Regions from separate parts of the Peribacillus sp. NJ11 genome, predicted to be linked through region 1. Evidence: predicted binding sites of a transcription regulator. Region 1 holds the regulator's gene; each other region holds the start of a gene.

Region 1 (3,286 bases):
GCATCCTGGGGCTGTAGTCGGTCCCAAGGGTTGGGCTGTTCGCCCATTAAAGCGGTACGCGAGCTGGGTTCAGAACGTCGTGAGACAGTTCGGTCCCTATCCGTCGCGGGCGCAGGAAATTTGAGAGGAGCTGTCCTTAGTACGAGAGGACCGGGATGGACGCACCGCTGGTGTACCAGTTGTCTTGCCAAAGGCATAGCTGGGTAGCTACGTGCGGACGGGATAAGTGCTGAAAGCATCTAAGCATGAAGCCCCCCTCAAGATGAGATTTCCCATGGCGCAAGCTAGTAAGATCCCTGAAAGATGATCAGGTTGATAGGTCAGAGGTGGAAGCGTGGCGACATGTGGAGCTGACTGATACTAATAGATCGAGGACTTAACCAACGCTTTATAAAAAATGAAATACCTTCTTATTATCTAGTTTTGAAGGAACAACGTTCCTTTATTGTTTGGTGGCGATAGCGAAGAGGTCACACCCGTTCCCATTCCGAACACGGCAGTTAAGCTCTTCAGCGCCGATGGTAGTTGGGGGTTTCCCCCTGTGAGAGTAGGACGCCGCCAAGCCATTTCTAAGATCAGCCATTCTGGCTGGTCTTTTTTGATGTTCTAATTAACGAATAGGTTTTTTATCTCCAGGGTTAGCATAGGGCTGGATCTATTTGTTGGTTAAAATACCATTAGAGGGAACGGGAACTGGAGAAAGAGGTTGAATTTAGGTGAAGGAGCTTTGAGGAGAAGAAAAAATTGCAGGTTTTGCATTTATCTTTTCAGGGTATTTATGTAAGATATTTCAACTTTAATGTTCAATGGGGTATGTAACTACATATAATTTGGAGAAAATGGATAATACAGAAAGAAAGTGCGTTTAAGTTGCAAAATGCATTTTTCCTTGTATAATAATAGTCAAATATAGTCAAAGTCAGAATGGAGGAGGCTGAGTGAGAAACATATCTGATGTTATCGAAACTTATTTGAAGCAAGTGCTGGAAATAAGTCAAAAAGATATCTTAGAGATTAAAAGAAGTGAAATAGCAGATAAATTTCAGTGTGTTCCTTCTCAAATCAATTACGTAATCAATACCCGGTTTACAATCGAGAGAGGTTATGTTGTAGAGAGTAAGCGTGGAGGCGGCGGTTATATACGCATCATGAAAGTGGAATCGCAGGATTCCGTGCAACTTATTAACCAATTATTATCGCTTATTGGTTCTAGGGTAACTCAATCGATGGCTGAAGGAGTAATTTCCCGGCTGATGAATGAGGAAGTCATTAATGAAAGAGAAGCAAAGATTATGATGAGCGTCATAGATAGATCGGTGATTTATATCGACCTACCTGACCGCGATGAGCTTAGGGCAAGAATTTTAACTGCGATGCTTACGACTTTAAAATATAAATGAAACTGGCAGAGGTGATGAACGTTGATTTGCCAAGAATGTCATCAAAGGCCTGCTACCCTACACTTCACCAAAATCATCAATGGAAAAAAGACTGAAGTCATGATTTGTGAGAAATGTGCTCAGGAAAAAGGTGAGGTGTTCATGGATGCAGGTGGACCTGGTTTTTCAATAAATAATTTATTAGCAGGATTGTTGAATATGGAGTCGAATATTCAACAGACAAAGGCAAATGCATTTCCCAAATCGGAAGAGAGGCGTTGCCCGAATTGTCATCGTTCCTATAAAGAATTTGTCCATATTGGTAAGTTTGGCTGTGCCGAATGTTATAAAACATTCAATGAACAGTTAAACCCTATTTTAAAAAGGGTTCATAGCGGCAATACAGCACATATAGGGAAAATTCCAAAAAGGATTGGTGGCACCATATATCTTCGAAAGCAAATTTTGGATTTGAAAGAAGTTTTAAAGACCCACATTATTCAAGAGGAGTTTGAGAAAGCGGCAGAAGTAAGAGATAAGGTTCGTTCCCTTGAAAAAAGGTATGATGCACAAGAGGGAGGCGAGGAATTATGAGCTTGGAAAAGTTTGTAGAAAACGCCTTGAGTTCCTGGATGAGTGCCGAAGGGCCGGAGATCGATATTGTATTGAGTTCCAGGATTCGATTGGCCAGGAATTTCAAAGACTTTACCTTCCCAACCTCCTTTTCTAACGAAGAAGCTAAAAAAATAATTGAATTGGTCAAAAAAAGAATTGAAGAGGAAGTTACTCCAGAGATTGGGAAACTGGAACTTCTAGAGATTGACCAATTACAGCCACTGGAAAAGCGCGTTCTTGTTGAAAAACATTTAATCAGCCCTCATTTAGTTGAGGAATCAGCGAAAAGCGCATGTCTCCTTTCGGAAAATGAAGAAATCAGTATCATGATAAACGAAGAGGATCATCTCCGTATTCAGTGTTTAATGTCGGGGTTGCAGCTAAAGGAAACCTTAAAGATTGCAAATGTTCTTGACGATTGGATTGAAGAATCCATAGACTATGCATATGATGAAGAAAGAGGATACCTAACTAGTTGTCCAACTAATGTGGGAACGGGATTAAGGGCTTCAGTCATGATGCATCTGCCAGGCCTGGTCCTTACTCAGCAAATGAATAATATCATACCGGCTATCAACCAATTGGGGTTGGTGGTACGAGGGATTTATGGAGAGGGCAGTCAAGCGTTAGGGAATATCTTTCAAATCTCTAATCAAATCACTCTCGGAAAGTCGGAAAGGGATATCGTTGAAGATCTAACAAGTGTAGTGCAACAAATCATAGCCCAGGAACGGTCAGCGCGGGATGCATTAGCGAGGACTTCCCACATACAATTAGAAGATAGAGTTTTCCGTTCATATGGGATATTGTCCAATGCTCGAATCATCGAGACCAAGGAAGCTGCTACCTGTATCTCAGATGTTAGGCTAGGTATAGATCTTGGGTATATAAAAAATATTTCTAAAAGCATTCTAAATGAGTTGATGATTTTAACACAGTCGGGATTTTTACAAAAGTATGCAGGTGGCCCTTTAAGATCCCATGAAAGGGATATCCGTAGAGCAGCACTCATCCGAGAACGCTTGAATTTCACGGAATCTTCCTCCTCATAGAGGTCATTATCCTCTTTGGAGAGTACCAATATTCATGAATAGGTATGGAGCAAGAACCTGCCATTACTTAGAGAATTGTCTACAACTTTATTCAAAACGAAAATTCTTAAGGAGGAATTCCCTATGATGTTTGGTCGTTTTACTGAAAGAGCACAGAAAGTATTAGCATTAGCCCAAGAAGAGGCAATCCGTTTAGGTCATAATAATATTGGCACGGAACATATCTTACTGGGTCTGGTC
Region 2 (3,286 bases), 4.3 Mb from region 1:
TTCCGATTTGCATAAAGTACTGGCTGAAGCCTGTGAAATGAACCCGTATATTGAACTGGTAACGAACCAAACCATTATTGAAACAGTAGAAAATGAGGGTGAAGTGACAGTTACTTCTGCCAACGGGTCCCAACATTCAGGAACGGCTGTCATTGGAGCCGATGGATTATGGTCCAATGCACGGAAACTGTTTGTTGAAGATCAACCGGTCTGCTCACAATATGTTGCATACAGAGGAGCGATTCCGATGGAAGAGGTTACGAGTCATGGAGATTTAGATGATGTATACATGTGGATTGGACCAAACCTTCATCTTGTTCAATACCCGGTTAGAAGGGGAGAACTATACAACCAAGTGGTGGTCTTCAAAAGTTCTCAATACACGGAAGAAAATGAAAAAACAGATCAATGGGGTACCCCCGAAGAAATGGATCATGTATTCGCCGGAACTTGTGAGCTTGTTCAGAATGCAATTTCATTCATTCAACGGCAACGTCGCTGGCCAATGTATGACCGTTTACCAATTGATAATTGGACAAAAGGGAGGATTACGCTAACGGGCGATGCTGCACATCCGATGCTTCAATACTTGGCACAAGGGGCTTGCCAGGCTTTAGAAGATGCAGCTTATTTGGCCGATATGCTTCATAAGCATGGGAATGACATTGAACAGGCATTTTTGGAATACCAAGAGGAACGGATTCCGCGTACGGCGAATGTTCAAACCAGCGCTAGAATGTGGGGGGAAATCATCCACAATGCGACCGATGCTGGAATTCTGCTCAGAGATACAATCCTTGCAGGTCGCACGGATAAGGATTTCAAATTCGTCGATGAATTTCATGGTTATAATAAAATGGCCGTGAAAGCATAAAGCTGATTCGTTTCATAAAAATCTTGTGATGGGATGTAATGAATTTACAGATGGGTTTTGCCTTTCTTCTTTATGAAGAAAGGCTTTTGCCGTTTATCCTCCATAATTGCATTTTTTATAACATTCCTTTACATGGGGAGAATTAGAAGTATAATGAAAATATAAAGGTCAAACTTGGTCAAACCAAGAGGGGTTTCGTTCATGAAATAGATGAATGGGAGGTTTTAAGATGGATATTAATAAAATGACGGAGAGAACCCAACAGGCAATCATTGGCGGCCAGGAGCTAGCTAAAGATAGAGGGAATCCCGAGCTGACGGAGCTTCATTTATTAAAGATTTTAATGGAACAGGATGAAAGTTTATTAATCAGGATTTTATCGGAATCTGATAAACCGATGAATCAATTTGATATAGAGCTTAATAGGGAACTGGATCGATTACCGGAAGTGAGCGGAAGTGTTTCCCAGGTTTACATGTCATCCTCCCTTCAGGGAATTTTGACCGCTGCCGAAAAAGAAATGCAGATGTGGGAAGATGAATATTTATCTGTCGAACATATACTTCTTGCGTCGTTGCAGGTCAATAAAACGAATGTAAACAGGCTTTTTTCATCATATGGGATTGATTATGATAAAGCGAAACGGGTTATAAACGATATAAGGGGGAATCAGCGAGTGACTAATCAAAATCCTGAAAGCACATATGAGGTACTTAAAAAATACGGCAGAGATCTCGTTGCTGAGGTTAAATCAGGGAAGGTCGATCCCGTAATCGGTCGAGATACGGAAATCCGTAACGTCATTCGGATCCTATCACGTAAAACGAAAAATAATCCTGTATTAATTGGAGAACCTGGAGTTGGTAAAACAGCCATTGTCGAAGGGTTGGCACAAAGGATCGTGAGAAAGGATGTGCCGGAAGGATTAAAGGACAAGACCGTTTTTTCACTTGATATGAGTGCGCTTGTCGCAGGGGCAAAATTCCGCGGTGAATTTGAGGAAAGGCTAAAAGCGGTGTTGAATGAAATCAAGAAAAGTGACGGCAAAATCCTTTTATTCATTGATGAATTGCATACAATTGTCGGGGCCGGAAGAACGGATGGCGCACTTGATGCCGGGAATATGTTAAAGCCGATGCTTGCACGCGGGGAGCTGCATTGTATCGGTGCAACAACCCTGGATGAATATCGACAATATATTGAAAAGGATCCGGCTCTTGAACGCCGTTTCCAACAGGTTCTGGTTCCTGAACCGGATGTGGAAGATACGATTTCAATTTTGCGTGGATTAAAGGAACGATTTGAAATTCACCATGGCGTCAGGATACATGATCGGGCGATCGTTGCAGCCTCTGTCCTTTCGAACCGATATATAACGGAGCGATTCCTACCGGATAAAGCGATAGATCTTGTGGATGAAGCTTGTGCGATGATCCGAATGGAAATCGATTCAATGCCCTCCGAGTTGGATGAAATCACGAGAAAAGTCATGCAACTTGAAATTGAAGAAGCGGCCTTGAAGAATGAGGAGGACCCTCAAAGCAAAGCAAGGCTGGAAGTGCTTCAAAAAGAACTATCAGAACTTCAGGATCAAGCGAATAGCATGAAGTCCAAATGGCAAATGGAGAAATCAGCTCTTCAAAAGGTGCAGGATCAACGTGAAGAGCTTGAGAAACTGCGCCATGAGCTGGAACAGGCAGAGAATGACTATGACCTTAACCGGGCAGCAGAACTTCGGCACGGAAGGATTCCACAGCTTCAAAAAGAATTGGAAGCAATGGAAGATGAATTGGAAAAGGAAAAACAGGAATCACGGTTGCTTCGCCAAGAAGTGACTGAGGAGGAAATTGCCTCGATTGTTGCAAGGTGGACGGGGATTCCCGTAAGCAAGCTGGTGGAAAGTGAAAGGGAGAAGCTGCTCCGCCTTTCTGATATCCTGCATGAACGCGTAATAGGTCAAGGAGAAGCGGTGGAACTAGTATCCGATGCTGTTTTACGGGCAAGGGCTGGAATTAAAGACCCCAACAGACCGATTGGTTCATTCATTTTCCTGGGGCCGACTGGGGTAGGTAAAACTGAACTGGTAAAAGCTTTGGCAGAAACGCTATTCGATAGTGAAGAACATATGATTCGAATCGATATGTCGGAATATATGGAGAAACATTCCGTGTCCCGCCTTGTTGGTGCACCCCCTGGATATGTTGGTTTTGAGGAAGGCGGCCAACTAACGGAGGCAATTAGGAGAAACCCATACTCAGTCGTATTATTGGATGAAATTGAAAAGGCGCATCCTGAAGTCTTCAATATTTTGCTGCAAATGTTGGATGATGGTAGGATAACGGACTCCCAGGGCAGAACAATCAACTGTAAAAATACAGTGATCATCATGACTTCCAATATCGGTTCCCATTT
Region 3 (3,286 bases), 500 kb from region 1:
CAAAAGGCACTCTTGGAGATTTCTTGCTGCAATTCCATGTGGCTCGAGTTGCTGTAAAATCGAAAGGCTCTCTTCCAACACGACTGAAGAAATCCCTGGAACACATATATCCTCCAGCTGAGTCCTTAAGTAACCGTTTTCATCAAGATTATGAATTAATAGCAGCATTGCCTTCTGCTGCTCACCGGAAAGTTGCTGGTGATTCACCTGGGACATGACATGCTGTTCAAGCGATAGAGTATCTTCACTGATCTGTTCAATCCAATAGTTGGCATCATACGTATTTTTAAGAGTACGTTTACCCTTTTTCCGGTCAAAGGTTGGCTGAAATAAAGCCGATGTTGGCTGATCTAGGGACAGTAATGGATTTTCCGCCATTTTATTTTCTAAGAAAGCCGATAGCTCCTGTGAGGAGTATTGCAGCAATGTAATAGCCTGCATTAGCTCCTGGGTCATTGCCATCTTTAATGTTTGCTGTTGAAAAAGTCCTGCTTTCATATTCATACTCATCGATTCATCCCTCCCCCACTCCATTCTACATTATCAGGAGAAAATTCTACACAAAAACCCATGAAAACGCTTACGTTTTTTTCTGAATAGTGTATTTGTTTTAAATACTATATGTTAGAAATGCAATTTTCACAACTACTTTTATTGAAAAATCACCATTTTTCAAAGGTGCGGGCCAATATTTTCCAAAAAAAGCTGACATAGCAAGATTCGATGGAATTTTACGGAAATCGAGTAAATCCATCAAAAACCGCAAGAACCCAATTGATGCAACCTTTTAAAAATGGCCAATAAAAAATCCCCCACTTTATTAAGCAGAAGATTGGTAATGCCCTCGGCAGGAATCGAACCTGCATTTCAAGCTTCGGAGGCTTGCGTTCTATCCGTTGCACTACGAGGGCGTAATAGAAAATATTTTTTCGACAGACTTCATTATATGATAGAATCCCATCCTTTGCAAGGGTTATCAGGTTTAAAAATTCGCCTTTTGGGTATTATGGGTAATGTGGAAATTCATCCCTGTGCGGCATAATATATAAAGTAATCTATCAGGAAGGAGCCTTGGCCAGAAAATTGTCGAACAAATTATCCATTATAGGGTTTGTTTTGTTTGACCTAAATTGACCAAAAAGTGTATCATACATACATAAAGAATTTAAATGATTCTCTTAATCGAAGGAGGAAATGAACATGAATTTAATTCCTACAGTTATCGAACAAACAAGTCGTGGGGAGCGTGCCTACGATATTTACTCCCGTTTATTAAAGGACCGGATCATTATGCTAGGAAGTGCAATTGACGATAATGTTTCCAATTCAATTGTAGCTCAATTACTATTTTTAGAAGCAGAAAATCCTGAAAAAGATATCACTCTATATATCAACAGCCCCGGTGGAAGCATCACTTCCGGTATGGCCATTTACGATACTATGCAATATATCAAACCTAATGTATCCACTGTATGCATCGGTATGGCTGCTTCCATGGGTGCATTCCTATTGGCAGCTGGTGAAAAAGGTAAACGTTATGCGTTGCCAAACAGTGAAGTCATGATTCACCAACCACTTGGAGGAGCTCAAGGTCAAGCTACTGAAATTGAAATTGCAGCCCGCCGTATCCTTCACTTGAAAGATAAACTGAACCAAATATTAGCAGAACGTACTGGTCAACCTATTGAAGTCCTTCAAAGAGATACGGAGCGTGATAACTTCATGACTTCCGAAAGGGCTCTTGAATATGGATTGATTGACAAAGTAATCACACGCAGCGCTCTTGATGATAAAAAAGACTCTAAATAATAATTATTATACAAAAGCTCCGGAAGTCGTCTTAAGCGACTTTCGGAGCTTTTTTTCTTAATCTGAAAAATCATAAAAGAAAAGGATGCACTTTTAGGCATCCTCTTTTTTTAACCCTCTTGCTGAACGAACTCTTCCAATGCCTCTAATGCTTCTTTTTCATCGCGTCCTTCGACGATTAACTTCACGGACACGCCAGAACTGATGGCAAGGCTCATTAATCCCATTATACTTTTTGCATTCACTTTCTTTCCTTCTTTTTCAAGAAAAACATCTGAATGAAAGCGGTTAGCTTCTTGTACAAAAAGAGCCGCCGGCCGGGCTTGTAAACCCGTTTTCAATTTTACCTCAACTTGTTTTTCCACCATCTTGATCTCCCCTGTTAGCTTTATTTTTTCGCAGAAATAGCCTCTCCCCCACGGAGCCTGTCAGCTATTTCATCAATCTTTCGCAATCTGTGATTAATTCCGGACTTACTGATGTTTCCTCCGGATACCATTTCTCCAAGTTCCTTTAAGGTTATATCCTGAAATGCTATCCTAAGCTCCGCAATTTCCCGAAGCTTATCCGGTAAAATGCTTAGTCCCACCGTATCCTCAATGTAATGGATATTTTCAACCTGGCGCAATGAGGCACCAATCGTTTTGTTCAAATTGGCTGTTTCACAATTCACAAGTCGATTCACTGAATTACGCATATCACGGACAATCCGTACATCCTCGAACCTTAATAAAGCTGAATGGGCACCAACTATACTTAAAAACTCGGCAATCTTTTCGGCTTCTTTCAAATAAATGATGTACCCTTTTTTGCGTTCAAGCGTCTTGGCCTTCAAGCCAAACTTATTCATTAGCTCACAAAGGGCATCATTGTGCTCTTTATAAAGTGAGAAAATCTCAAGGTGATAGGAAGACGTTTCCGGATTGTTTACCGAACCCCCCGCAAGAAATGCACCTCTTAGGTATGAACGCTTACAGCATTTCTTCCCAACAATAGTATCGGATATGGCATGGAGAATTTCAAAGCCATCGCCTAAAATTTCCAAATCGGTTAAAATCCGTTGCCCTCCTGATGACATCCTGACAATATAAACATTATTCTTTTTAAGCTTCATCTTTTTACGGACCAAAAGCTCGACCTGGACCTCATAACTTTTTTTCAGCAGCGTATAAATCCTTCTGGCAATCGCAGCATTTTCAGTTTGAATATCCACAACAAGCTTCCGATTAGAAAATGAAAGGGATCCGTTCATCCGGATAAGCGCACACAATTCCGCTTTTCCACAGCAATCCTTTCCCTCTAATGTAGTAAGCTCTTTTTTAGTTTCTGAAGCAAAAGACATCCATTTCACCCCCAATCGAACGCAGGTAATCTATTTTTATCAATCAAAAAACCGTCCCCGCTTATATCTACGGAACTATGTGGCTTTTTGTTTCATTTACAAGCATATTATAAAGCAAATCCGCCACTTTTTTCG

The links. Region 1 encodes CtsR, which represses protease genes until heat stress. Its sites were predicted from a motif close to ATGGTCAATAAAGGTCAAACA; they were not measured.
Region 2: the regulator CtsR is predicted to act here: its motif matches at 1,039-1,059, upstream of clpB (ATP-dependent chaperone ClpB).
Region 3: the regulator CtsR is predicted to act here: its motif matches at 1,118-1,138, upstream of clpP (ATP-dependent Clp endopeptidase proteolytic subunit ClpP).

The regions. Positions count from the first base shown of each region.
Region 1 covers NZ_JAUCFO010000001.1:1,014,452-1,017,737, reverse strand. The annotation lists rRNA gene QUF86_RS04975 (23S ribosomal RNA) at 1-384, shown strand, start outside; rRNA gene rrf (5S ribosomal RNA) at 449-564, shown strand; gene QUF86_RS04965 (CtsR family transcriptional regulator) at 939-1,400, shown strand; gene mcsA (protein-arginine kinase activator protein McsA) at 1,422-1,973, shown strand; gene mcsB (protein-arginine kinase McsB) at 1,970-3,046, shown strand; gene clpC (ATP-dependent protease ATP-binding subunit ClpC) at 3,170-3,286, shown strand, end outside.
Region 2 covers NZ_JAUCFO010000001.1:5,325,500-5,328,785, reverse strand. The annotation lists gene QUF86_RS26050 (FAD-dependent monooxygenase) at 1-874, shown strand, start outside; gene clpB (ATP-dependent chaperone ClpB) at 1,104-3,286, shown strand, end outside.
Region 3 covers NZ_JAUCFO010000001.1:1,510,995-1,514,280, reverse strand. The annotation lists gene rpoN (RNA polymerase factor sigma-54) at 1-510, opposite strand, end outside; tRNA gene QUF86_RS07395 (tRNA-Arg) at 840-911, opposite strand; gene clpP (ATP-dependent Clp endopeptidase proteolytic subunit ClpP) at 1,201-1,809, shown strand; gene QUF86_RS07385 (HPr family phosphocarrier protein) at 1,920-2,177, opposite strand; gene whiA (DNA-binding protein WhiA) at 2,198-3,151, opposite strand; gene QUF86_RS07375 (gluconeogenesis factor YvcK family protein) at 3,219-3,286, opposite strand, start outside.